Regions from separate parts of the Streptomyces violaceoruber genome, predicted to be linked through region 1. Evidence: riboswitches for the same ligand, from Rfam matches in the RefSeq annotation. Region 1 holds a riboswitch; the other holds the start of a gene.
The links. A riboswitch is a leader RNA that binds a small molecule or an ion and turns the genes downstream of it on or off. The one in region 1 is predicted to bind cyclic di-AMP.
Positions count from the first base shown of each region.

Region 1 (11,005 bases):
CAGACCGCTACCGGTACCGCCACCGCAGCGCCACCACGAGCGCCCTACGCGATCGACCACGCGATGCCGTCGAGGATGTCGTGCTCGCTCACGACGACCTCCTCCGCGCCCGTACGCTCCATGATCGCCAGCAGCACGAGTGACCCGGCCGCGATCACGTCGACCCGGCCCGGATGCATGGACGCAACCGCCGCGCGCTCGGCGTGGGTGGAGGCCAGCAGCCAGTCGGTGATCTCCCGGACCCGGTCGCGAGAGACGCGGGAGTGGTGGATGGCGGCCGAGTCGTACTCCGGCAGCTCCTGCGCGATCGCGGACACCGTCGTCACCGAACCGGCCAGACCCACCAGCGTGCGCGCCTCGCCCAGTGGCACCGTCCGCCCGGCCAGGTCCAGGGCGGCCTCGATGTCGGCCCGCATCGCGGCGACCTGCTCCGCGGTGGGCGGATCGGTCACCGCGCCGTCGCGCACCAGGTGCCGCTCGGTCATCCGGACGCAGCCGACGTCCACCGAGCGGGCGGCGCGCACGTGGTCCTCGCCGACGACGAACTCGGTGGAGCCGCCGCCGATGTCGACGACCAGGTAGGGCTTGTCGAGGTCCGCCCGGCCGGTCAGTTCCTTCGTCGCCCCGGTGAAGGAGAACTCGGCCTCCTGGTCGCCCGAGATGACCTCGGGCTCGACGCCCAGGATGTCCAGCACACCGCGCACGAAGTCGTCCCGGTTCTCCGCGTCGCGGGAGGCGGAGGTGGCGACGAAGCGCAGCCGCTCCGCGCCGTGCGCCTTGACGACCTCGGCGTACTCGCGGCAGGCGGCGAAGGTCCGCTCCAGCGCCTCGGGCGCGAGCCGCCCGGTGCGGTCGACGCCCTGGCCGAGCCGCACGATGGTCATGCGGCGGTCCAGGTCGGTCAGCTCGCCCGTGGCGGGGTCGGCGTCGGCCACCAGCAGCCGGATGGAGTTCGTACCGCAGTCGACGGCGGCGACACGGGTCACTGGGCGTCCTCCTGGCCGGTCTCGTCGGTCTCGTCGGTCTGCTCGGTGGGCGTCACGCACGGGCCCTTGCGCCACCACTCGGGCAGCATCGCGATCGCCTCGTCGCCCAGCGGGTTGACGCCGGGGCCGGCGGCCAGCGAGTGGGCGACCAGCACGTGCAGGCACTTCACACGGTCCGGCATGCCGCCCGCGCTCGGGAAGCCCGTCAGCTCCTCGATCTCGTCGCGGCGCCGGATGTAGTCCTCGTGCGCGGCGCGGTAGGCGGCGGCCAGCTCCGGGTCGGTGGCCAGCCGCTCGGTCATCTCCTTCATCACGCCGTTCGCCTCCAGCGTGCCGATGGCGGAGGCCGCCTTCGGACACGTCAGGTAGTACAGCGTGGGGAAGGGCGTGCCGTCGGGCAGCCGCGGCGCCGTCTCCACCACGTCGGGCTGTCCGCACGGGCAGCGGTGCGCGATGGCCCGCAGTCCGCGCGGCGGACGTCCGAGCTGCTGCTTGAAGGCCGCCACGTCCGCGTCGGTCGGCTCGGTGCGCGGGGTGGTCGGCGGGGGAGTCTGCATGACTGTCTTCTGCTGGTCTTCCTGTTGAGTCACTGCCGGAGCGGCCGACGCGGACGAAGCCGCCGGCGCGATCGGCGCGGTGGGTTCACTGCCGGCGGGCGACGGCGTCGGCCTTGTCGACCCCGTCCCACACGTTCTGGTACCAGGGACGGTCGGCGGCGCCGGCCCGGGCGCGGGTCTGCTCGGCCGCCTCCGGGTCGACGACGACGAACCCCGTCTCCCCCGGCATCACGTAGTGCAGCCGCAGCCGGACCTGCTGCTCGGCGTAGGCGTCGTCCTGCCAGCGTGCCTTGAGGTCGCGCAGGTCCTCGACCCGCTGCCGGGTCTCCCGCTGCTCCCGCTGGAGATCGGCGATCTCGGCGCGCTGTGCGACGTACTGCCGGATCGGGTAGGCGAGCGCCACGACGAGCGAGCAGAGCACCATCGCCAGCAGCGCGGCCCGGCCGGTCAGCCGGGAGCGCCGGGCCTGGCGCTTGGTCTGCGAGCGGTAGACCCGGGCCGCGGTCTGTTCCCCGATGATCCGGATCCTGGTCGCGGTGGAGAAACGGTCCCGGTCCTTCACGGCCATCTGGTCTCCGCCTCCCGTGCACGCGCGTACGTCCCCGCACACGGTACGGGACCGGATACGGGGACGTACGTACGACGCTGCCTTCTACCGGGCCGTCAGCCCTTGAAGCGGGGGAAGGCGCTGCGGCCGGCGTACACCGCGGCGTCGTCGAGGATCTCCTCGATGCGCAGCAGCTGGTTGTACTTGGCGACGCGCTCGGAGCGGGCCGGGGCGCCGGTCTTGATCTGGCCGCAGTTGGTGGCGACGGCCAGGTCGGCGATGGTGACGTCCTCGGTCTCGCCGGAGCGGTGGGACATCATGCACTTGAAGCCGTTGCGCTGGGCCAGCTCGACGGCGTCCAGAGTCTCGGTCAGCGAACCGATCTGGTTGACCTTGACGAGCAGGGCGTTGGCCGAGTTCTCCTCGATGCCGCGGGCCAGGCGCTCCGGGTTGGTGACGAACAGGTCGTCGCCGACCAGCTGCACCTTGTCGCCGAGCTTGGCGGTGATGGTGTTCCAGCCGTCCCAGTCGTCCTCGAACAGCGGGTCCTCGATGGAGACCAGCGGGTACGCCTCGACCAGCTCGGCGTAGTACTCGGTCATCTCGGCGGCGGAGCGGTTCTTGCCCTCGAAGGCGTAGGAGCCGTCCTTGTAGAACTCGGACGCGGCGACGTCGAGCGCGAGGGCGATCTGCTCGCCGGGGGTGTAGCCGGCCTCCTTGATCGCCTCGAGGATGAGGTCGAGGGCCTCGCGGTTGGAGCCCAGGTTCGGGGCGAAGCCGCCCTCGTCGCCGAGGCCGGTGGCCAGGCCCTTGTTCTTCAGGACCTTCTTGAGGGTGTGGTAGACCTCGGCGCCCCAGCGCAGCGCCTCGGAGAAGGACTCCGCGCCGATCGGGGCGATCATGAACTCCTGGATGTCCACGTTGGAGTCGGCGTGCGAGCCGCCGTTCAGGATGTTCATCATCGGCACCGGCAGCAGGTGCGCGTTCGGGCCGCCCAGGTAGCGGAAGAGCGGCAGGTCGCTGGCCTCGGAGGCGGCGTGGGCGACGGCGAGGGAGACGCCGAGGATGGCGTTGGCGCCGAGCGAGCCCTTGTTGTCGGTGGCGTCCAGGTCGAACATGGCCTGGTCGATCAGGCGCTGCTCGGTGGCGTCGTAGCCGACCAGCTCCGGGCCGATCTGCTCGATGACGGCCAGCACGGCCTTCTCGACGCCCTTGCCGAGGTAACGGCTCGGGTCGCCGTCACGCAGCTCGATGGCCTCGAAGGCACCGGTGGAGGCGCCGGACGGAACGGCGGCACGACCCGTGCTGCCGTCGTCGAGGCCGACCTCGACCTCGACCGTGGGGTTGCCTCGGGAGTCCAGGATTTCCCGGGCTACGACGACGTCGATGGACGGCACGAGCATCTCCTTCTTCAATGTGACGCTTCACTGTGACGCTTCACGGTGGCGCTTCGGTCTGCCGCGGTCCCGCGGGACCGCGACGGCTCTGCGGGACCGAGCCTAACCGGCTCCGGGCGATCGGCCAGCCGATCGCCCACCCGCTGGACAGAACCGAGAGTAAATTGTTTCCGAACGGAACAAAGGCGGAACATGAAAAGTCCCGCCCCGGTGCGTACGGGGGAACACGCACCGGGGCGGGAGTCACGGGACCGCCGCCGCTTACTTCAGGTGCAGCTGCTGGCCCGGGTAGATCAGGTCGGCGTCGTCGACGATGTCGTCGTTCAGCTTGAACAGCTTCGCCCAGCCGCCCTTGACGTCGTGCTCCTCGGCGATCGAGCTGAGGGTGTCGCCCTTGACGACCTTGTACTCGCCGTCGCCCTTCTCGACCTTCTTGCCGGTCGGGGTGGTGACGGTCTTCTTCTTCGCGGCGGGCTTCTCGGCCTTCGGCTCGGCGGCCGGGCGCTCGGCGGAGCGGGAGGCCTTCTGCTCGGTGGAGCGCTCGGCGGTGGAGCCGCTGCTCTGGCTCTGCGAGCCCTCGGAGCTGCCGGAGCCGCTGCCCTCGGAGCCGCCACCGGTGTAGGCGGCGCCCGACAGGCCGGTGCCGCAGACCGGCCAGGCACCCTTGCCCTGGCCCGCGAGCACCTTCTCGGCGATCTGGATCTGCTGGGACTTGCTCGCCTGGTCGGCGGTGGAGGCGTACTGGGTACCGCCGTAGGCGGCCCAGGTGGAGGCGGAGAACTGCAGACCGCCGTAGTAACCGTTGCCGGTGTTGATGGACCAGTTGCCGCCGGACTCGCACTGGGCAACGGCGTCCCACTCGGACGCGGTGGCGGCGGAGGCGTTGCCGGCCGCCATCAGCGGGGCGGCGACGGCGGCACCGGTGACGCCGGCGACGGCGATGACACGGGTGGCCTTGGACGGACGACGGTGCTTGCCCTTGCCGGAAAACAGCATGGTTGATCCCCTCACCGACGCCTGCGAGGTGAGCTGTCGGGTTCGGGCCGGTTGAGTTGCCCGGCCGGGTTCCTCGCGGAACTCGGCTCCACCCCTAGCCGCTCCGGCTCAACTGCCCGGTGCGGCACTTACCTTGGGTCCCCCGCTCCTGCCTTCGGCGCTTGACGCGACGACTGTTCCCGTACGGCCGCTGGCAGGATTCGGCGTTGCGGCTGTCGGGGCCCGCGGTGGCGAGCGGTCATGACCGTAGACACGCGCTCCGCGGATTTTCAAAGACGATCACGGCTTCTGAGACCTATCTCTCACGAGATCCAAAAGGGACATACGGTCTCTAACCGTGACGCGAACTCCCTCTACTTTTCGCCCGATTCGCCCGTGACCGTGAGCGTCTGACCGGGCAGGATGTGGTCGGGGTCGGCACCGACGACGGTCTCGTTGTCGGCGTAGAGCGCGTGCCACCCGCCGTCGACGTCAAGGGAGTCGGCGATGGCCCAGAGACTGTCGCCGGTGCGGACGACGTAACGCCCGTCCCCGGCCTCTCGCTCGCCACCGTCGCGCGAGGCGTGGCGGCCCGACGCCGGGTCCGTACGGCCCTCTCCCGTCGCACCCTCGTCCGCGCTGCCGCCGCGGTGCTTGCCGGAGCCGGACGAGCCCTCGGTGCCCTGCGGTTCGGCACTGCCGGAGGGGTCGGATTCGGTGGAAGTGTCCGGCTTGGCGGATTGGCCCGCACCGTCGGACGAGTCGCCCGACGCGCCGCTCGAACCGTCGGACGGGGCGTCAGACGACGACGGCGAAGAAGAGGGCGAAGGGGACGAAGAGGATGCTCCGGACGTCGACTCCGGCGTCTCGGACGAGCCGGACGACTCGGATGACTGGGACGACTCGGGCGTTTCGGTGGTCGCGGGCGATTCGGACGACTTGGTGGTGTCCTGCTCCCCCGAGGCGTCCGAACCTTCCGACGCCCCGTCACCGGCCGCGCCGGAGCCGTCGCCCGTGCCCCCGGAGCCGTTGCCCAGGCCGGCGAGCAGACCGCAGGTCGGCCAGGCGGCGATGCCCTGCGACGCGTGTATCTTCTCGGCGATTCTTATCTGCTGGGAGCGACTGGCCTGGTCGGCGCTGGGAGCGTAGTCCAGACCGCCGTACTGCTCCCAGGCATCCTGGGACAGCTGCAGGCCGCCGTAGTACCCGTTGCCGCTGTTCTGGCTCCAGGCGCCGCCGGTCTCGCACTCGGCGACCTGGTCCCAGTTCGTGGAGTCGGCCGCGTGGGCGCCGGTGGCGCCGAGCAGCGGGATCGCGATGGCGGAGCCGGTCACTCCGGCGGCGACGACCAGTGCGGGTGCCTGGCGGGGGCGGCGGTGACGACCGTTCCCGGAGAGCATGCGACGACCTTTCACAAGACGACGGGGACCACGCGGCGGTTGACGCTCGACACCACGTTGATCCGTGAACGTATAGGGAGATCATCGCTTGTCACAAGTTCATGCCGCGCAGATCACGTGAAGATCACAGAGTTGAGCGCGTGTCACTTTTGCGTCGGCGACGGACCGTTGCCGGCCGATGACGCGGGCGGTGTGAACGAGACGGGCAAGGTGCGCAGACCTCGCATGATGAGGCCGCCGCGCCACCGGAGTTCGGCCGGGTCAGCGGCGAGGCGGAGGTCCGGCAGCCGGGTCAGCAGCGTGGCCAGCGCCGTCTGCCCCTCCAGCCGGGCGAGCGGGGCGCCGAGGCAGTAGTGGATGCCGTGGCCGTACCCGAGGTGCTGGCTGTCGCGGCGGGCGAGGTCCAGGGTGTCCGGGTCGGTGAACCGCTCCGGGTCCCGGTCGGCGGCGGCCAGCACGACGAGGACCGGGTCGCCGGCCGCGACGTCCTGGCCGCCGATGGTCAGCGGCCGGGTGGCGAAGCGCCAGGTGGCCAGCTCCACCGGGCCGTCGTACCGCAGGAGTTCCTCGACGCCGGTCTCCAGCAGGCCGCGCTCCCCGGCGGCCAGCGAGGTCTGCAGCCGCTCCCGCTGCTCGGGATGGGTGAGCAGGGCGTACGTGCCGTTGCCCACGAGGTTGACCGTGGTCTCGAACCCTGCGAAGAGCAGGATGAAGGCCATGGCCGCGGCCTCGTTCTCGGTGAGGTGCTCACCGTGGTCGGAGGCGCGGATCAGGCCGGAGATGAGGTCCTCGCCGGGGGCGGGCTCGGGTGGCAGCGCGGCGCGCTTGCGGTGGATGAGGTCGGCGAGGTAGCCGCGCATCTTCTTCACCGACCGGGCTACGCCGCCGCGCGGACCCCCTTGGTGACGGATCATCATGCCCGCCCAGTCCCGGAAGTCGTCCTGGTCCTCGCGGGGGACGCCGAGCAGGTCGCAGATGGCGTAGATGGGCAGCGGGAAGGCGAAATCGTGGATCAGGTCGGCGGAGCCGGTGTCCGCGAACCGGTCGATGAGACCGTCGGCCAGCTCCTGCACCCGGGGCGCGAACTCGGCCACGCGGCGCGGTGTGAACGCCTTGCTGACCAGCCGCCGCAGCCTGGTGTGGTCGGGCGGGTCGATATTGAGCAGATGGGTCATCAGCTCGGCCTTGCGCTCCCCCGGGATGCCGGTCTTGCCCTTGGCGTGCGCGGGCTCGTCGTGGTGGGCCGGGTTCTTGGACAGCCGCGGGTCGGCGAGCGCCTGTTTCGCGTCGGCGTACCGGGTGACCAGCCACGCCTCCACTCCGCTGGGCAACCGGGTGCGGTGCACGGGGGCGTGCTCGCGCAGCCACGCGTAGGCGGGGTACGGATCGCTCGCGAACTCCCAGCTGAACAGCTCGGGGACCGGGGCGGAAGAGCTGCCGGTCATCCCTCGACCGCCCGGATCGCGTCCCGGTAGGTGCGGGCCGCCGCTCTCAGGGCCGCCTCGGGGTCGGTGCCCTCGGACTCGGCTCGGGCGGCGAGGGCGAGCAGGTCGTAGCCGATGCCCTCGCCGGCGGGGAGCGGGACGTCGAGGCCCGCGGTGCGGACGCGGGAGTGGAGCTTGGCGGCGAGGGCCAGGCCGGGCTGGCCGAGGGGGACGCCCTCGGTGACCGAGGTGCGCTGCTTCTCGGCGGCCTTGGTGCGCAGCCAGTGGGCGCGGACCTCCTCGGGGGTGTCGGCCGTCTCGTCGCCGAAGACGTGCGGATGGCGGTGGACGAGCTTGTCGACGATGGTGCCGGCCACGTCGTCCACGGAGAACGGGGCGTCGGGGTCCTCCTCGGCGATGCGGGCGTGGAAGACGACCTGGAGGAGCACGTCTCCCAGCTCCTCGCGCAGCTCGTCGCGGTCGCCGTCCTCGATGGCCTCGACGAGTTCGTACGCCTCCTCGATGGCGTACTTGGCCAGCCCCTCGTGGGTGCGCTGCGAGGACCAGGGGCATTCGAGGCGGATGCGGTCCATGACCTGGACGAGGTCGAGGAGGCGGGCGCCCGGGAGGTCGTAGGAGGCGGGGAGCAGTTCGAGGTCGGGCATCGGGACGCGGCCGGAGCCGGCGAGGCGGGCCAGGCCGTCGGTGAGCGCGGGGTCGCCCTCGCCGGTCGCGACGACCACCGCGGTACGGCCGCCGGCGCAGTCGTCCACCAGTTCCTCGGCGGTCGGGGCCGTCTCCTCGACCCGTATCCCCGCCTCGCGCAGATAGGGCAGCTGGGGGTGGGCTCCGTCGGCGCACACGACGCGGTCGGCGGTGCGCAGGGCCTGCCACGCGGGCCAGGACAGCAGGCCGGGGGCGACGCGGTGGCTGGTGGTGAGCAGGACGATGCGGCCCTGGTCGGGGGCGGTCGCGCCGGCGGTGGTTGCGTTCACTCCTCGAACCTAACGCACACCGCCGACGGCCCCCCGAGTTGTCCACAGGGGGCGGTATCGCCGCTGCTCAGGGGTACTAAGCCGGCTGCTGGGAGCCCGCCGCCGTGATCTCCCGCACCCACGGTGTCCGCGTGTCGACGCGGCTGCTCTTCTGGACGTCCCAGGCGCCGTAGCGCGGGTTGAGGTCGACGCCGAGCTTCTTGGAGGCCTCGGACAGGGCCTGCCAGAACTCGGGGCGGCTGGTGTCGGTGCCGAGGCTCTGGGCGAGCTTCTGGGCCTCGATCTGGACGAGGAGGTTGTCGTCGAGGCGGTCGGGGGCGACGCCGTACTGCTGGAGCCAGACCGTCTCCAGCTGCTCGGGGCCGCCGGCCTGCTTCTCCAGCTCGCCGCGCATGTCCTGCACTTCCTTGCGGCTGACGGTCACCCCGGCGTCCTGGGCGGCGCGGTGCAGGACCCGGTCGAGGACCATGCCGTGCAGGGTGTCGCGGGTGAGGGTGCCGGTCCGGGCGACGACCTGCTGGTACTGGGTGTCGTCCGGGACGGCGGCGCGCTGTGCCTCGCGCACCTCGTCCACGCGGTTCTCCAGCTGGGCGACGGTGATCCGCTGGTCGCCGACGACGGCCGCCGCGCCCGGATGCGCGTCGTTGCCGCAGGCGGCGAGCAGGGGTGCCGCGGCGGCGATCGCGGCGGTGAGGAGGAGCGCGGAGCGACGGCGGCGGTGCAAGGGAACCTCCCGTTGGAGATTGTGCGACGGTGCACAAAGTCTTGCGATGATCGATGTTAGGCAGTGGCCCGGCTCTGGCCAACCCATTGGACCAACGATTCATCAGGACTTCGGGCACCGCCTCGTACCCGGTCCGCGTGGCGGCGGTGGTCAGCCGTGCATCCGGCCCAGCCACTGGAGCGTGCGCCGGATGTCGGCCGCGAGCGGATGGCCGGGACCGTGGACGCGCTCCACGTCGTGCAGCAGCCGGGCCAGCGTGTCGTGGGCGGCGGCGCGGTCGCCGAGGGCGAGCAGGAGGTGGCCGATGCGGCGGCGGACGTCGTGGGCCAGGTCGGGGTCGCCGGCGACGTACTGGTTCTCGTAGTACGGCAGCAGCGCCCGGTACTCGGCGAGGGCGGCGGCCGGTTCGCCGAGCTGTTCCAGGCACTGGGCCGCGTCGTAGCGGTGGCGCAGGCACTGCGGGTCGGCCTGGCCGGCCTCGGCGGCGCGTTCGTCGGCGAGGCGGCGCAGTTCGGGCAGGGCGCGCCGGTACTGGCCGTCGTCCATGAGGGTCGCCGCGTACTGCCTGCGCAGAGTGCGCACGACCGGGGAGCGTTCGCCGTGCTGTTCGGCGGCGGCGGGCAGGATCGCGCCGAGGACGTCGACGGCCTGGGTGATGCGGCCCTCGCCGAGGAGGCGCTTGACGTCGTCGACGGCGCGGGCGACGTCCGGCTTGGCGGCCTCGGCGGCGGGCGGTACGGGGGCCGGTTGCGGCGCGGGGGTGCGGGCGCGGTCCGGCCAGGGGGCGTGCGGGCGCACGAAGGGGCGGGTGGGGTCCAGGGGGCCGCCGGTGGGCACGCCGAGCGCGGGGAGCAGCAGTGCGAGGTGCTCGTAGACCTCCTGCGCGGAGTCGGGGCGGTGCTGCGGGTCCTTGGCGAGCAGGCGCAGGACCAGGGCTTCGAGCGCCTCCGGGACCTCGGGGCGGATGCGGCGCACGGGCAGCGGGGGCTCGTACAGGTGCCGGTGCAGTACGCCGAGCGCCGTGGATCCCGCGAACGGGACGTCGCCGCTGAGCAGTTCGTGCAGCAGTACGCCGAGTGCGTACAGGTCGGTGTACGGGCCGACGGCGCCGCCCATGGCCTGCTCGGGCGCCATGTAGGCGGGCGAGCCGATGGGGGTGCCGGTGTGGGTGAGGCGGGTGGTGTCGGCGTCCATGACGGAGGCGACGCCGAGGTCGAGGACCGTGACGGTGCCGTCCTGCTTGACCATGACGTTGCGCGGCTTGAGGTCGCGGTGGACGATCGGCACGGCGTGCACGGCGCTGAGGACGGCGCACAGCTGGGCGGCGACCGCGACGGCCCACTGCCAGGGGTACGGATCGTGCTCGGCGAGGTGGTCGGAGAGGTCGGCGCCGTCCACGTACTGCATGACGAGGAACAGCTCCTCGCCCTCGCTGCCCGCGTCGTGCACCGTGACCAGGCCGGGGTGGTCGACCTGCGCGGTGATGCGGCACTCGCGCACGAACCGGCGGCGCAGTTCGTCGGCCTCCGCCCCGGCGACCTTGTCGGGGCGCAGCAGCTTCACCGCCACGCGCCGGTCCAGGCGCCGGTCGTAGGCCGTCCAGACCTGTCCCATGCCGCCCTGGCCGATGAGCGTGGACAGCTCGTACCGGCCGGCGACCACGCGTCCGGCCGCCGCGGTCACCTTCCGCCCCGGTGGCCGCCGTCGCGGCCGTCGCGGCCGTCGTGGTTGCGCAGGTAGTCGCTGAGCTCGTCGAGTTCGGCGCGGACCTGGTCGATGCGGGCGGGCGCCGGGGGGTGCTGCGGCGGCGCGGCCTGGTACGGCGGGACCGGCGTCTGCACGGGGGCGGCGGGTGGCGGGGTGTAGGGGTACGAGGGCTGCGGGTGTCCGTATCCGGCCGCCGGGGGCGGCGGCATCGCGACGACGTGGCCGGGGTGGGGCGGCCGCCGGTGGTGACTGATGTCGGCGTAGAGGAAGTACCCGGCGCAGACGCAGGCGTT
Region 1 covers NZ_CP137734.1:5,059,079-5,070,083, reverse strand. The annotation lists gene R2E43_RS22705 (Ppx/GppA phosphatase family protein) at 45-986, opposite strand; gene R2E43_RS22700 (DUF501 domain-containing protein) at 983-1,543, opposite strand; gene divIC (cell division protein DivIC) at 1,629-2,111, opposite strand; gene eno (phosphopyruvate hydratase) at 2,207-3,487, opposite strand; gene rpfA (resuscitation-promoting factor protein RpfA) at 3,749-4,483, opposite strand; cyclic di-AMP (ydaO/yuaA leader) riboswitch at 4,487-4,653, opposite strand; gene rpfC (resuscitation-promoting factor protein RpfC) at 4,837-5,862, opposite strand; gene R2E43_RS22675 (cytochrome P450 family protein) at 6,006-7,307, opposite strand; gene R2E43_RS22670 (nucleoside triphosphate pyrophosphohydrolase) at 7,304-8,281, opposite strand; gene R2E43_RS22665 (SurA N-terminal domain-containing protein) at 8,358-9,005, opposite strand; gene pkaE (serine/threonine protein kinase PkaE) at 9,156-10,667, opposite strand; gene R2E43_RS22655 (hypothetical protein) at 10,685-11,005, opposite strand, start outside.

Region 2 (11,005 bases), 2.9 Mb from region 1:
GTGACGTACAGGGCGCTGCGCGGCGGCAGCTGCTCGGCGAGGCGCTGGACGAGCCGGTCGACGTGGCCGAGCTGCCCGCGCCAGGTGTCGGAGTCGACGCCGAAGCGGTGTCCGGCGCCGTCGACCTCGGCGTAGTACGTGTAGACGAGGGCGCGGTCGGCGCGGGCCAGCTGTTCGGCGGCGCAGTCCATCCGGTCCTCGCCGGACAGGCGTCCGTGGAACTCGCCGCCGCTGAGCGCGACCTTGGTCAGCGGGGTGTTGGCGAAGGTGGGCGAGGAGACCTGGGCGGCGTGCACCCCCGCCGCGTGGGCGAGGCCGAAGACGGTGGGGTAGGGCTGCCAGGGGCCGGGCGCGGTCCATGGCTGCCAGCGGAGCTGGTTCATCAGGGCGCCGGTGTCGGGATTGCGCACCGTGTATCCGGGCAGGCCGTGGGCGCCCGGCGGGAGGCCGGTGCCGACGGAGGCGAGGGAGGTCGCCGTGGTCGCCGGGTAGCCGGCGGTGATCGGGCGCCCCGTGCCGCCGCGCGAGCTGCCCAGGAGGGAACTCAGGAAGGGGGCGTCCTCGGGGTGCGCGCGCAGTTGCTCCCAGCCGAGGCCGTCGATCAGGAAGACGCAGTTGCGGTCGGCCGGGGTCAGTTCGGTGATCCCCGCGGTCATGCCGGGGACACCGAGGCCGGCGGCCAGGGTGGGCAGCAGGTCGGCGAGGGAGCCCCGGCCGTACTCGGGTACGGGGGCGGAGTCGACGGGGAGCGGTTCCGGGTGGGTGTCCCAGGCGGTGTGCTGCACCATCAGCGGGCGGAGTCCGCGGTCGCCTCGGAGAGGGCCTGGGCGAAGGTGAGCGCCTGGCGCACCGTCTCGGGGCCGTCCCCGGCCTCGCTGACGCGCAGGCTGAGGTCGTCGGCCGTCGAGCTGCCCGTGTAGCCGTGGTCGGCCTCGCAGTTGGGGTCGCCGCAGGCGGCGGGCTCCAGGTCGAGGCGGGAGACGGCGCCCCAGCCGATGGTCAGCACGATCTCGCGGGGCAGTGTGCCCGGCTTGTACTGCTCCGGGTTGGCGACGACGCGGCTGACGACGATGGACGAGATCCGGCCGAGCTTGACGGACTCCGTGGACGTCGTGGCGTACGGCGTCGGAGAGGTGTCGTCGGCGGCCTGCTCGTCGGTGTGGCTGACGATGAAGCGGTTGCCGGTGAGCACCAGCACGGTCACGTGCCGGCGCACCTCGTTCTGGTCGAACGTGGTCTCCTGGTGGACCAGGTACGACCGCACGGGCTCGCCGCCCACGGCGGCCTCCACCGCCTCGGCCACGAGGGCCGGGTAGTAGCCGCTGCGCTCGATCGCCGCTCGCAGCCCCTGGGTCGTCGTACTGGTCTTGGCCATGCCGTCCATCCTACGGGGACCCGCTGACTGCGAGGCACGCTCCCGCGGTACCCGTCCAGGGCCGTACCCGGCACGGGCACCGGGCCGGGTACGGGGCGTGGCGGGTCAGTAGGCCGGCAGGGTCCGCGGGCCCAGGTCGTCCCTGGCGGGAGGGGGCGCGAGGCGGACGGAGGCGCCGAGGACGCTCAGGCCGTGCGGGGCGACCACGACGGGCTCCAGGGTGACCGCGACGACCTCCGGGTGGTCGTCGACCAGCCGGGAGACCCGCAGCAGCAGCTCCTCCAGGGCGGCGGCGTCGACCGGGGCCGAGCCGCGCCAGCCGAAGAGGAGGGGGGCCGTGCGGACCGAGCGGATGAGCGAGGTGGCGTCCCGGTCGGTGACCGGGATCAGCCGGTGCGCCATGTCGCCGAGCAGCTGGGTGGCGGCGCCGGCGAGGCCGAAGGAGAGCACCGCGCCGGCCGCCGGGTCGATGACCGCCCGTACGACGGTGTCGACGCCGCGCGGGGCCATGTCCTGCACCACCGGGCGCAGCTCCGCGGGCTTCCCGAACAGCTCGGTCAGTTCGGCGTAGGCCCGCCGCAGTTGCTCCTCGTCCGCGAGGTCGAGGCGTACGCCGCCCAGGTCGGCGCGGTGGCGCAGGTGCGGGGCGGTGGCCTTGAGGGCCACCGGGTAGCCGATGGTCCGCGCGGCGGCCGCGGCGTCGTCGGGAGTGGCTGCGGGCAGGGCGCGGTGGACGTGGACGCCGTACCGGCCGAGCAGGTCGCAGGTCTCCTGGCTGCCGAGGGTGAGCCCCTGCCCGCGCGCGAGGTGCCCCGCTATCTGCTGGGCGGCGCCCTTCTCGTCGATGTCCTCGTACTCCGGCACCTTGCCGGGGTCGGCGGCCTCCCGCCGCCACTGGGCGTAGGCGACCGCCTCGCCGAGGGCGCGGACGGCACGCTCGGCGGCGGGGTAGGCGGGGATGAGGCGAGCTCCCTCGGGGGCCCGGACGACGCCCGGCGGCCGGCCCGGGGCGGCGGACGGGCGGGGCGGCCCGGAGGGACCGGACGGGCCGGACGGACCGGAGGGGCCGGAGGGGCCGGACGGGCCGGAGGGGCCGGAGGGGCCGGACGGACCGGAGGCGCCGGACGGGAGCTGATCGGCGGGGCCGGGAACGGCATGGGGAGCGGTGCCCGGGGTGGCTCCGGAGGCCGGGGCGGCTCCGGAAGCCGGGCCGCTCGGGGTGCCCTGCTGCACGGCATCCGGATCGGCCGGGAGAGCCGCGCTCGAAGCCGCTCGGGAGGCGGTGCCCTCAGCCGCCTGGGCGGTGGTGCCCGCGGTGCCCTGAGCCGTCTGGGGAGCCGTGCTCGCCGCCGCGGACAGGGCCTCCGCCAGGCCGCCCAGCTCCACGTGGACCACGAGGACGGGCTTGGTGGGGACCGCGGCCGCCGCCGAGCGCAGGGCCTCCGCGAGCGCGGCGTCCCCGGCCGCCCCCTCTCCCAGCGTCGGGATGGCGGTCACCACGACCGCGTCGCAGGTGTCGTCGGCCAGGGCCCTGGCCAGGGCCGCGTGGAAGTCGTCGGCCGAGGCGGCGGTCGTCAGGTCCAGCGGGGGCTGCGGGCGCAGGCCCTCGGAGAGGCACGCGTCGTACGTGAGCAGTCCCAGGGACTCCGAGTTGCCCAGGATGGCCACCCTCGGTCCGGCGGGCAGCGGCTGGCGGGCGAGGAGCAGCCCCGCGTCGACCAGGTCGGTGATGGTGTCGACGCGGATCACGCCGGCCTGCCGCAGCAGCGCGGAGACCGTCGCGTGGGGCAGTCGCGTCGCCCGTACGGCGTGCCCCTGGGGTGCCACGCCGCCGTGCCGGGCGCCCTGCACCACGACCAGGGGCTTGGCGGCCGCCGTGCGCCGGGCCAGGCGGGTGAACTTGCGGGGGTTGCCGATGGACTCCAGGTACATCAGCGCGACGTCGGTCTGCGGGTCGTCGTACCAGTACTGGAGGACGTCGTTGCCGGAGACGTCGGCGCGGTTGCCGGAGGAGACGAAGGTGGACACGCCGGTGACGCCGGTGACCCCGCCGCCGCGCCGGTGCAGCCGGGAGAGCAGGGCGATGCCGATGGCGCCGGACTGCGCGAACAGGCCGATCCGTCCCGCGCGCGGCATCTCGGGGGCGAGCGAGGCGTTGAGCCGCACGTCGGGGGAGGTGTTGATGATCCCGAAGGCGTTGGGCCCGATGATGCGCATGCCGTACGTGCGCGCGTGCCGCACCAGGGCGCGCTGGCGCTCGCGCCCCTCGGGGCCGCTGTCGGCGTATCCGGCGGAGATCACCACCAGGCCCTGCACCCCGTGCTCGCCGCACGCGGTGACGACGTCCGGGACGTGCTCGGCGGGCACGGTCACGACGGCGAGGTCGACGGGCCCGTCGATGTCGCCCACGGAACGGCACGCCGGAACCCCGTCGAGTTCTTTCATGTCCTCGGGGAAGGCCCTGTTCACGGCGTACAGGCGCCCCGTGTAGCCGGCGTCCCGGATGTTGCCGAGGATGCTGCGGCCGACGCCGCCCGGGGTGCGGCCGGCGCCGACGACCGCGACCGAGCCGGGCTGCAGCAGCCGCTGCACGGAACGGGCCTCCGCGCGGTGCTCGCGCGCGTACTGCACGGCCAGCGAGCGGTCGGTGGGTTCGAGATCGAACTCCAGGCGGACCACCCCGTCCTCGAAGCTTCGCTTCTGGGTGTACCCGGCGTCCATGAAGACTTTGATCATCTTGTTGTTGGCGGGCAGCACCTCGGCGGCGAAGCGGCGGATGCCCCGCTCGCGGGCGACGGCGGCGATGTGCTCCAGGAGGGCGGAGGCGACGCCGCGTCCCTGGTGGGCGTCCTGGACGAGGAAGGCGACCTCGGCCTCGTCGGCCGGTGCGGTGGCGGGTGTTCCGCCGGCCCCGATCCGGTCGTAGCGTACGGTGGCGATGAACTCGCCGCCGATGGTGGCCGCGAGTCCCACCCGGTCCACAAAGTCGTGGTGCGTGAAGCGGTGGACGTCCTTGGCGGACAGGCGAGGGTACGGCGCGAAGAAGCGGTAGTACTTCGACTCGTCGGAAACCTGCTCGTAGAAGCTGACCAGGCGCTCGGCGTCGTCAACGGTGATGGGGCGGACGCGCGCGGTGCCGCCGTCGCGCAGCACCACGTCGGCTTCCCAGTGGGCGGGGTACTCGTGCCGGTCCGACGAGGTCTGCATGGGCCCCAGAGTACGGCTCGCGTACGACAACGGCGCGGGGCAGTCTGTGGGGGACGGAGGTCCGGACCGAGGCCGCGGTCCGGGACCCGTACGGGGCGGCGCAACGTGGTCGTCCCGGCTTGCTTCACGATGTGGGAAACTGGTCTAGACAAGACTGGTCTAGACAACTTCAACGCCTCTGAACACCTGAAGGGCAGCATCACATGGCTGAGCGCCGCGTCAACGTCGGCTGGGCCGAGGGTCTCCACGCCCGCCCCGCCTCCATCTTCGTCCGAGCCGCCACGGCCACAGGCGTCCCGGTGACGATCGCCAAGGCCGACGGCTCCCCCGTCAACGCGGCCTCCATGCTGGCCGTCCTCGGCCTCGGCGCCCAGGGGGGCGAGGAGATCGTCCTCGCCTCCGACGCCGAGGGCGCGGAGGCGGCCCTGGAGCGGCTGGCGAAGCTGGTCGCCGAGGGGCTCGAGGAGCTTCCCGAGACCGTCTGACGGACGGGACAGCAGCACCGAAAGGCCCGCCGGGACCACCGGACGGGCCTTTCGCCTTTTCCGCTTCCGCTTCCGCTTCCGCTTCCACACATTCGGGGCGGCAGAAATAGCCGCCGGAATTCCCCCGCCTTTGTATACGGAACCTGTGTTACCGGAGCGGGCTCGCGGTGTTTACGGAATGTTGCGTATTCCTCACACGCTCCGTCGCCGCGCCGCCGGCGGCGAACCGGAGCCGGTACCCGGGCGCCGACCGCTCGATGTGCCGGGTCATGAGCGCCCGCGCGCGTTCGGCGTCGCCCCGGGCCACGGCGTCGGCGATCGCCGCGTGCTCCGCCCAGTGCTCCACCGGTCCGACCGGTGCCTCCACGACGTACATCCAGGCGATCTTGTGGCGGAGCTGGGTCAGCAGCGCGGTCAGGGAGGGGCTGTCCGCCGCCCTGGCGAGGGTCTCGTGGAACCAGCCGCCCAGGGAGCGCAGCTCGTCCACGGTGCCCCGCCCGGCCCGTTCCTGCCCCAGCCTGACCAGGCCGCGCAGCACCTTGAGGTGGGCGTCGGTGCGCCGCCGCGCGGCCCGGGAGGCACCGAGCGGCTCGAGGAGCGTGCGGGTCTCCAGCAGATCGGCGGCCTCCCGCCGGGTCGGTTCCGCGACGCACGCGCCCGCGTGCCGCCGGGTGACCACGAAGCCCTCCGCCTCCAGCGTGCGCAGGGCCTCTCGGACGGGGACGCGGGAGACGCCGTAGCGGCGGGCGAGGAGCTCCTCGGTGAGCCGGCTCCCGCGCCCGTGGACGCCGGTCACGATGTCGTCCCGAATCGCCGTGCACACCGAATGTGCCGGAATACGCATGACCGACCTCCGCCTTGATCCCCAGAAACGTCGACGATGGACGCGCTTTCAGCGACTCTAGGCCAATCAAGCCGGCATGGAATACAAAAAGCCCCGACCCGGGAAGCCGGGGCTTTTTCGTCAGACGTTCACTCCGTGGGAGCGGAGATAGGCGACGGGGTCCATGTCCGAGCCGTACTCGGGGCTCGTACGGGCCTCGAAGTGCAGGTGCGGTCCGGTGACGTTGCCGGTGGCACCCGAGACGCCGATCTGCTGGCCGGGCTCGACCGACTGGCCGACCGAGACGCCGATGGACGACAGGTGCCCGTACTGGGTGTACGTGCCGTCGTGCATCCTGATCACGACCTGGTTGCCGTACGCGCCGCCCCAGCCGGCCTCGACGACGGTGCCGACACCCACGGAGTGCACGGACGTGCCGCTGGAGGCGTGGAAGTCGATGCCGGTGTGGCTGCCCGAGGACCACAGGGAGCTGCCGGCCTGGTAGGCGGTCGAGACGTACGAGGCGGTGATCGGTGCGACGAAGGTGTTGAGGCGCTCGCGCTCCGCCTCCCGCGCGGCGCGCTCCTTGGCCTCGCGCGCCTCCTTGGCCGCCTCGGCCGCCCGCTCGCGGGCCGCCTCCCGAGCCGCCTCGCGGGCGGCGGCGTCCGCGGCCGCCTGCTTCTGGGCGAGGGCCTGGGCGTCGATCTCGTCGGCTATGGAGTCGCCGATGGTGACGACCGGGGTGAGCCCGGTCTGTTCCGCCTCGGGCTCGGCGGCGAGCGCCGGAGCCGCGAGGGTGCCGACCACACCGGTGGTGGCGAGTGCCGCGACTCCCGCCGCGCGGACGGTGGTGCGGTGCACCCGGCCGGGACGGCGGTGCTTCCCGGTGGCGCGCGTGAACGCCATGTAGAGGCTTGTCCTTTCCTTCCCTCTCGCCTACCGGGTTAGCTGACGGGTTCGGAGGTGGAAGGTCTCCTACGGACCCCCTCGCGGTGCGCGCGGGCGTCCGATTCACCCCAGGGACTGCGATGGGTCCCCGGCTCCCCTGGCTCGCGCCGTACGGGGACTCGGCGATGGCTGTCCGGTGCCGCGGGTGCGGCGCACTGCCTGACGAACAGCCCGGACGACGCTAAACGCGGCTGCGTTCAATCCTCAAACGCAACAGGCTTTTTGTAGCGCACGCCACAGGGCAGACGGGCAACCACTCCCCCAATCCGGACAAACGGCGGCCCCGGTGACACACCGGTCACCGGGGCCGCCGCGCGCGCGTGCCGCTACTCGGCCGCCACCACGGTGACTTCGCCGATGCCGAGGGCCTCGACGGGCTCCTTGATCTGCGCCGCGTCGCCGACGAGGACCGTCACGAGACGGTCCACCGGGAAGGCGTTCACGACCGCCGCGGTGGCCTCCACGGTGCCCGTGGCGGCCAGTTGACGGTAGAGCGTGGCCTGGAAGTCGTCGGGCAGGTGCTGCTCGACCTGGTCGGCCAGCGTGCTCGCCACGGCCGCCGCCGTCTCGTACTTCAGCGGCGCCACGCCCACCAGGTTCTGCACGGCCACGTCGCGCTCGGCGTCGGTGAGCCCCTCCGCCGCCAGCTTGCGCAGCACCGTCCACAGGTCCTCCAGGGCGGGACCGGTGTTGGGGGTGTCGACGGATCCGCTGATGGCGAGCATGGCGGCGCCCGTGCCGTCCGGCGCGGAGCGCAGGACCTGGCCGAACGCCCGCACACCGTAGGTGTAGCCCTTCTCCTCGCGCAGGACGCGGTCCAGGCGCGAGGTGAGGGTGCCGCCCAGGCAGTAGGTGCCGAGCACCTGCGCGGGCCACACGCGGTCGTGCCGGTCGGCGCCGGTGCGGCCGATCAGCAGCTGCGTCTGGACGGCGCCGGGACGGTCCACGATGACGACCCGGCCCCGGTCGTCGGCGGTCACCGGGGGCACCGGACGCGGCTCGGCGGCCGAGCCGGTCCACGCGCCCAGGGTGTCGGCGAGCAGCGCGTCCAGGTCGACGCCGGTGAGGTCGCCGACGACCACCGCGGTGGCCGTGGCGGGGCGGACGTGCCGCTCGTAGAAGGCGCGTACGGCCGCCGAGTCGATGGCCTCGACCGTCTCCTCGGTGCCCTGGCGCGGGCGCGACATGCGCGCGTCGGCCGGGAACAGCTCCTTGGAGAGTTCCTTGGCGGCACGCCGGGAGGGGTTGGCCAGCTCGTGCGGGATCTCGTCGAGCCGGTTGCGCACCAGTCGTTCGACCTCGCCGTCCGCGAAGGCGGGCGCCCTGAGGGCGTCGGCGAGCAGGCCGAGTGCCTTGCCGAGGCGCGAGGCGGGCACCTCCAGGCTCAGCCGGACGCCGGGGTGGTCGGCGTGCGCGTCCAGGGTGGCGCCGCAGCGCTCCAGCTCCGCGGCGAAGTCCTCGGCGGAGTGCTTGTCGGTGCCCTCGGAGAAGGCGCGCGCCATGATGGTGGCGACACCGTCGAGACCGGCCGGCTCGGCGTCCAGGGGGGCGTCGAGGAGCACCTCGACGGCGACGACCTGCTGGCCGGGGCGGTGGCAGCGCAGCACGGTGAGGCCGTTGTCGAGGCTGCCGCGCTCGGGAGCGGGGAACGCCCAGGGCTTGGGCTCGCCGGCCTGCGGCTGGGCGTGGAATTCCATGGTGGCGAGCTCGGTCACTTGGCCGCCTCCTCGTTCTCGTCGCTGGCGTCGGTCTCGTCGGCGGAGGCGGTGGGCTCGTAGACGAGCACCGCGCGGTTGTCGGGGCGCAGGCGGGCCTTGGCGACCTCCTGGACCTCCTCGGCCGTCACCTCGAGCACGCGCTGCACGGCGGTGAGGGCGAGCTGCGGGTCGCCGAACAGGACCGCGTACCGGCACAGTTCGTCGGCGCGGCCGGCGACCGTGCCCAGGCGGTCCAGCCACTCGCGCTCCAGCTGGGCCTGGGCGCGCTCCATCTCCTCGGCCGTGGGGCCCTCGTCGGCGAACCGGGCCAGCTCCTCGTCGATGGCCGTCTCGATGACCGGCACCTCCACGTCGCCGGACGTCTTCACGTCCAGCCAGCCCAGGGAGGGTGCCCCGGCGAGCCGAAGCAGGCCGAACCCGGCGGCGACGGCGGTGCGGTCGCGGCGGACGAGGCGGTTGTACAGGCGGGACGACTCGCCGCCGCCCAGGACGGTCAGGGCCAGGTCGGCCGCGTCGCACGCGCGCGTGCCGTCCTCCGGCAGGCGGTAGGCCGCCATCAGGGCGCGGGCCGGGACCTCCTCCTCGACGACCTCCCGCAGTTCCCCGCCCATGACGTCGGGCAGCGCGCCGTCCCGCGGCGGCTGCTTGCCGTCGTGCGAGGCGATGGAGCCGAAGTACTTCTCGATCCACGCGAGCGTCTGCTCGGGGTCGATGTCGCCGACGACCGAGAGCACCGCGTTGTTCGGCGCGTAGTAGGTGCGGAAGAACGCGCGCGCGTCCTCCAGGGTCGCCGCGTCCAGGTCGGCCATCGAGCCGATCGGCGTGTGGTGGTAGGGGTGGCCCTCCGGGTAGGCGAGGGCGGTCAGCTTCTCGAAGGCGGTGCCGTAGGGGACGTTGTCGTAGCGCTGGCGGCGTTCGTTCTTGACGACGTCCCGCTGGTTCTCCATCGACTCGTCGTCCAGGGCGGCGAGCAGGGAGCCCATGCGGTCGGCCTCCAGCCAGAGGGCGAGCTCCAGCTGGTGGGCGGGCATGGTCTCGAAGTAGTTGGTCCGCTCGAAACTGGTGGTGCCGTTGAGCGAGCCGCCGGCGCCCTGCACCAGCTCGAAGTGGCCGTTGCCCTTGACCTGGGCGGAGCCCTGGAACATGAGGTGCTCGAAAAGGTGAGCCAGTCCGGTGCGCCCCTTGACCTCGTGGCGCGAGCCGACGTCGTACCAGAGGCACACCGCCGCGACCGGGGTCAGGTGGTCCTCGGAGAGCACCACGCGCAGGCCGTTGGCCAGGCGGTGCTCGGTCGCTGTCAGGCCGCCGGAGCCTGCCTGGGCTGTGGCCGTGTGACCCATGGGCATGTACGTCCCTTCGATCGCGAGATCCTGGTGGAGTCACTGGGTGAACCACCGGGTGGAATCCATGGGCGGAACTGCGGAATTCCGCCGGTCCCGCCACTGTATGCAAGCGTGCGGGCGGCCGGTGGAGTTCCCGGCCCTCGTACGCCGAGAGCGAGAACGCGGTTGACGGGCCGCCGGAGACGGCTGCGGGGACGGCACCCCGGGACGAGGGCGTACCCTGCGGGCAGCGCCGGGCCGGCAGCCCGTGACGGGTCCTGGTCGGTGGCTGTCAGTGCCGCAGTCCACAATGGACGGCGTCAGATCACCGTTCACGCTTCAGCAAGGAGCCGGCAGCGATGGCCCGCCGTAGTACGAAGACCCCGCCGCCCGACGACTCGTACGAGGAGAGGATCCTCGACATCGACGTCGTCGACGAGATGCAGGGCTCCTTCCTCGAGTACGCGTACTCGGTCATCTACTCCCGTGCGCTGCCGGACGCCCGCGACGGCCTCAAGCCGGTGCACCGGCGCATCGTCTACCAGATGAACGAGATGGGCCTGCGGCCCGAGCGCGGCTACGTGAAGTGCGCCCGCGTCGTCGGCGAGGTCATGGGCAAGCTGCATCCGCACGGCGACGCGTCGATCTACGACGCCCTGGTCCGCATGGCCCAGTCGTTCTCGATGCGCGTGCCCCTGGTGGACGGCCACGGCAACTTCGGCTCGCTGGGCAACGACGACCCGCCGGCCGCCATGCGGTACACCGAGTGCCGGATGGCCGAGGCCGCCGGCCTGATGACGGAGTCCATCGACGAGGACACCGTCGACTTCGCCCCGAACTACGACGGCCAGGAGCAGGAGCCGGTGGCCCTGCCCGCCGCCTTCCCGAACCTGCTGGTCAACGGCGCCTCGGGCATCGCGGTCGGCATGGCCACGAACATGCCGCCGCACAATCTGCGCGAGGTGATCGCGGCGGCCCGGCATCTGATCCGGTACCCGAACGCCGACCTGGACGCGCTGATGAAGCACGTGCCGGGCCCCGACCTGCCCACCGGCGGCCGCATCGTCGGCCTGCCCGGCATCCGGGACGCGTACGAGACGGGCCGCGGCACCTTCAAGATCCGCGCG
Region 2 covers NZ_CP137734.1:2,175,722-2,186,726, forward strand. The annotation lists gene R2E43_RS09400 (alkaline phosphatase family protein) at 1-788, opposite strand, end outside; gene R2E43_RS09405 (DUF5998 family protein) at 788-1,384, opposite strand; gene R2E43_RS09410 (bifunctional acetate--CoA ligase family protein/GNAT family N-acetyltransferase) at 1,481-4,582, opposite strand; gene R2E43_RS09415 (HPr family phosphocarrier protein) at 4,786-5,067, shown strand; gene R2E43_RS09420 (GntR family transcriptional regulator) at 5,216-5,911, opposite strand; gene R2E43_RS09425 (M23 family metallopeptidase) at 6,032-6,796, opposite strand; cyclic di-AMP (ydaO/yuaA leader) riboswitch at 6,809-6,973, opposite strand; gene R2E43_RS09430 (M16 family metallopeptidase) at 7,165-8,553, opposite strand; gene R2E43_RS09435 (M16 family metallopeptidase) at 8,550-9,902, opposite strand; gene R2E43_RS09440 (DNA gyrase/topoisomerase IV subunit A) at 10,238-11,005, shown strand, end outside.
Region 2: linked by a shared signal. The riboswitch ahead of R2E43_RS09425 (M23 family metallopeptidase) and the one ahead of rpfA (resuscitation-promoting factor protein RpfA) in region 1 are both predicted to bind cyclic di-AMP.